2 regions of the Marinobacter sp. LV10R510-11A genome follow, and region 1 is predicted to be linked to the other one. Evidence: predicted binding sites of a transcription regulator. Region 1 holds the regulator's gene; the other holds the start of a gene.
The links. Region 1 encodes LexA, which represses DNA repair genes until DNA is damaged. Its sites were predicted from a motif close to CTGTNTNNNNANACAG; they were not measured.
Positions count from the first base shown of each region.

Region 2: imuA (translesion DNA synthesis-associated protein ImuA) is a predicted target of LexA. The motif match lies at 1,244-1,259, and genes of this name have one in related genera.

Region 1 covers NZ_LT907980.1:327,903-330,368, reverse strand. Annotated here, with positions in the region: gene CPH80_RS01670 (hypothetical protein) at 384-644, shown strand; gene CPH80_RS01665 (cell division inhibitor SulA) at 653-1,144, opposite strand; gene lexA (transcriptional repressor LexA) at 1,188-1,796, opposite strand; gene CPH80_RS01655 (amidoligase family protein) at 2,026-2,466, shown strand, end outside.
Region 2 covers NZ_LT907980.1:1,551,492-1,553,957, reverse strand. Annotated here, with positions in the region: gene CPH80_RS07450 (Y-family DNA polymerase) at 1-530, opposite strand, end outside; gene imuA (translesion DNA synthesis-associated protein ImuA) at 537-1,226, opposite strand; gene CPH80_RS07440 (4a-hydroxytetrahydrobiopterin dehydratase) at 1,354-1,692, shown strand; gene CPH80_RS07435 (DUF2897 family protein) at 1,723-1,893, opposite strand; gene yghU (glutathione-dependent disulfide-bond oxidoreductase) at 2,028-2,466, shown strand, end outside.

The DNA.
Region 1 (2,466 bases):
GTTGGCGGGAGCTTCACGCAAGCCGCCGGTCCACTCAGGAATACTGCCAGAAGCATTGGCTCCCCGCTCGGCGCCAACCGGCGTCAGGTCTTGCTTCAGCCGTTCTGCTTCGGAAACCGTTACTGCTGACAACGCCTGCCCGGAAAACCCGAACAAAAGCACTGCAATACATGCGACAAATTGGCTCCGCATTCCGTATTCCTCCAGACAATCCAAAAACCCATACTTATGATGCCATTTTCGCTAAATTCAAACGCCCGTTTCAAGCGAATGTTTGTGTTTTATTGTCACCTGAGAGCTAGACGGAAGGCGTAAAGAAATCTGCGCGTCAAAATGATATGATGGTTGATTAATTCGGGCGCCTAATTGGAAGGTTTATTGAGATGTCACCATCGTTTTTCGAGATTGTACAATTGAGCAACGGCGATTACGCCCTGCGGCGCATCGACGACGACAGTGAGCCACTGGTGAAGGTTTCGTTTTCTTCTGAAGCTCGCGAAATGATGGAAGACCGGGAAATGTCTGTGGCCAAGGCAATGATTGCCGCTGGAATAGAAGCCGCTGGAAGTGTCACACAAGATATCGACTGGGACGATGACGAGCTGGACGTCTCAGACGCTCAGCCCGCCTACACGCTTCACTAAAATGCTGTTCAGCGCTGCCTGAGCACCACGCCGTGGCTGTTGCCCTCAGCTGCAGCTCTTTGTAGAGAATCGAAAGCTGTTCTACCCAGTTTACCTGTCCACATAACCACTGCGTGACAGGTCCCCGCGCTCAGGGCAATCTCCGCAAGCTTACGAGCCGGGTATTCTGCAGTAGAGCGCAAAACCAGAAGCTCTCCTGTGACAATACCGTGCATTTTCTGCCACTTGCTAACCAGCGCTTGGGGCGGATCGATCCACGCCAGCCAACGCTTTTCCTGGTTGAGCTGAGTGAGCATAGGTAACAACAGCTGAAAGTTTTCCACCTGCCCTTCCGGCAGGATTATCTCCGTAACGTTGCCAGCCGGAGTGGGGCTTCCAACGTCCGGCTTATTCCTGGCGCGGATAACAGTCCGTTGTTTCCGGGCTGCGTATTCCGGCACGGGGCAAGGCAAGCTACCATGTTGCCACGCCATGTTCTCATTGAAGCTAAGTTGTTCCATAAATCACCCCTTTTTCAATGCGTCTGTGGTTACACCAGCCTTATCAGTGCAGATCAGAGCGCCGGATAACACCCACACCCAGCCCTTCAATGAACAGTTCCTGCTCTTTCAGGTCGACTTCTATCGGCGTGAAGTCTTCGTTTTCGGCGATCAAATAGACCTTCGAGCCTTCTTTTCGGAAACGCTTCACCGTCACTTCATCTCCCACCCTGGCCACAACTACCTGACCGTTATGAACATCTTGGGTGCTGTGTACGGCAAGCAGATCGCCATCAAGAATGCCGATGTTTTTCATGCTCATACCCCTGACACGAAGCAGGTAATCGGCGGAAGGCGAAAAAAATTCCGGCTTCAGCGCGCAATGATCTTCAACGTGTTCTTCGGCCAAAATCGGGCTGCCCGCAGCCACTTGGCCAATAATCGGTAACCCTGGGTCTTCGGCAACTTCTGGCAAGCGAATACCACGGCTGGCACCCGGAACCATTTCAATAGCGCCCTTGCGTGCCAGTGCCCGCAGGTGTTCTTCGGCGGCATTGGCAGAACGGAAACCCATTTCCGCGGCTATCTCTGCGCGGGTGGGTGGATAGCCGGTTTCATCGATAGATTGGCGAATAATTCCCAGTACTTGGGTCTGTCTTTCTGTCAGCTTCATTGTTTCGCTGCTCCGCTTGCTGCATGCAGGGCTTATGCATGCTGGGCCTAGTATCTGATGGCGTATACAGTGAACCGACCATCCTGTTTGTTTATACAGTGTTTTGACTATATACAGTGCTTTATCCAGTGTAAAGCCGAGCGGCCAATTTTCTTGCAAGCCCTTAATAATTGGCCGTTCGGTAGTGTGATATGGTGAAAAGACCTTACATTCATCACCAGTGAGCCTTATGCGACAAGCTACCCCCTGTAAACTGCCAGACATACTAAACACCGCTGACGGAAAAGAGCGCCGAGTGGGCGTGGAAATTGAACTATCCGGGCTTGGCTACGAACAGCTTGTAAACTTGGTTGCGGAGCTGCTCGAAGGTGAAGCAGCATTAGAATCCCGCTATGTGAGCAAGCTTGAAACGCCCCTAGGGTGCTTTGTTATCGAGCTGGATTCAGATCCAATCAAAGACTTGGATCTGGCAGACGAGCGCTTGCCCCTGTCCATCCGTGAATTTGGTGGGCAGGCTATGGAGGTTATCGATGCGGCGGCTGAGCGGATTGTGCCACTGGAAATTGTCAGCCCACCCATGCCGTTTTCTGGGCTGAACCAGATTGAAACTCTGGTCGACAAGCTTCGAGAAGCCGGGGCCCTGGGCAGCAGAGAGGCAATCTATTTCGCA
Region 2 (2,466 bases), 1.2 Mb from region 1:
CCGTCAAACTCCGCAGCTACCAAAGGCAGTAAGCCAAGGGTGCGGAGAATGTGGCCTTTATCAGACGTACATTCTCCCTTGCCGTTACGTGCAATTAGGCGTGCGGCCTGTGGTGTATGGCCAATGCCCGGCCAGGCGGTAAGCTGACGCTCGTGCAGCACTTCTTCCACCGTTTGCCAGACCGCTGGGAGACCACCGTACAATCGTTGCAAACTGCCGATTTCAGCCAGCAAGCCATTTGGCGGAACCAGAACAATGTGGGCAGCATAGCGGTACAGCCAGCGTGCCTGGTCTTCCAGAATTCGGGCTTCCTGCTGCTCATCTGCTCGGACTATGCTCAGATCTGGCGCCAGGCTGACGGCCGTTTTCAGGCGCATGCCAACGCTCACGCCCAAAGCCTGGGCAGCCGGGCAGGCCTGTATCACCTTCTGGCCGGAACCCTCCACAATCGCCAGCGCAGCCATGTTCTCACTGGAGCGGCGAATGTGGTCCAACAGCAGGTGAGGGAAGTGCAAATACAGCCAAAGCATAGGAAATTACCGGGCCGACGTGAGCCAAGGGCCCTGAACTACACGGGGCGCTTCACGATGAAGCAGCCCTGCCCGGTGAGTCATGGCAAGCGAGCACCGCTGGCCAGGCCAGCTGCCACGGCGCTTCACCACATTCACTTTCAGGCTCTGTTGATCGTCGGGCTCCAGCTCAAGGCGCAGGGCAGCCGGTGAGTTCTGTTCGGCGTAGTGTCGTTCACGAAAGAGCACGCAAACATTGCTTCCGGCTTCTGCTGCTAACTGCAACCGCCGAATTTCACGGGCTGCCAGCCTGCCGGGCCAAGCCATCACCAGGCCTGTGACCGGAGAGCGCAAGCAGTTTTCTAGCGTCCACAGGAAATCGCCTTTGTCTTCGGTGTGGATCATGATTACCTGATCCAGATTGACCTCTTCCCGCGCCAGTGCGGGGGCATAAGGCGTGTGTGGAGGGTTTAGCCAGAATACGGTTTTACCTGCCTGTGACAGTCGTTGCATCAGGGGCATTAATAGATTCAGTTCGCCAATGCCGGGTGCATCCAGCAGGCATTCGCTTAAAGCCCCCCGGGGCCAGCCAATGCCGCCGAGCTGATTGTCTAAGGCCTGATAACCAGTTGGCTCTGCCGGTTGTGTGGTTTTGTTGCGCTTGTGGCCCTGCCAGACACGGGCATCCTGCATTAGCGTGTTAATGATCTCGCTCATGATAAAATCTCGAAGTACTGTTTAAATATACAGTATTCCGAAGAGGGTCAGATTTCAAGGCGCAGGTTGATAAAATGCGTAACCGACCCCACGCTTGTATGACAGACATTAGCCTTGGAGGCCTTATATGGGTGGTTTTTCGGAACAACACTGTGAAGCGTGTAACGGGGATGCCCCAAGGGTAACCGGTGCAGAAAAACAGGCATTGAGCGAAGAAGTTCCGAGCTGGGGCATTCTCAAAGTGGGCGGCAAAGAGCAGTTATGCAAAGAGTTTAAATTCAAAAACTTTGTCGAGGCGCTGGCGTTTACCAACAAAGTTGGCGAGCTGGCTGAAGCTGAAAACCATCACCCGGCCATCCTTGTGGAATACGGGAAAGTAACCGTAAGCTGGTGGACTCACGTAATCGGTGGGTTGCATAAAAACGATTTTATCATGGCAGCGAGAACAGACTCGGCTTACCGCTGAGCACGTTCTTGTTTGGGATTTGGCAGAGCCCTAATCCTCGTCGGCTTTTTCCTGCGCCTCAAGCTTTGCCTTACGCTTGCGGATGTTGTCTAGTTTGTCTTTTGGGATATGCATCTTGCTGGCTGACTTTCGCAATATCAAAAGACTGCCTATAACCAAGCCCAAGGAAGCTAGCAGAAAAACCCAACCTATCACTGGCATTTGTACGACTCCTTTGTTGGGATAATTTCACCTATAGTGAAGCACGCGGTTTTATATACACAACCCAATTGACTGAACATTCTGCATTACCTGCATGCAAATCTGACAGGAAGCAGACAAGGAGTATTCACATTATGAGCGATTCAACCTACACCCCGCCCAAAGTCTGGAAGTGGGAATCTGCAAGCGGTGGCGCTTTTTCAAACATCAACCGCCCCATTGCAGGTCCTACTCACGAGAAAGAATTGCCGGTAGGTAAACACCCTTTTCAGCTCTATTCGCTAGCTACGCCAAACGGCGTAAAAGTCACGATTATGCTGGAGGAATTGCTGGAACTGGGTATTAGTGAAGCTGAATACGACGCTTGGTTGATCCGCATAAACGAAGGTGAACAGTTTGGTAGCGGGTTTGTGGGCGTTAACCCTAACTCCAAGATTCCGGCGCTGTTTGACCACTCTCAGGAGCCCGCTGTTCGGGTGTTTGAATCCGGCTCTATTTTGCTATACCTGGCAGAAAAGTTTGACCGGTTTCTGCCTTCGGATATCGCAGGTCGCACCGAGACGCTCAACTGGC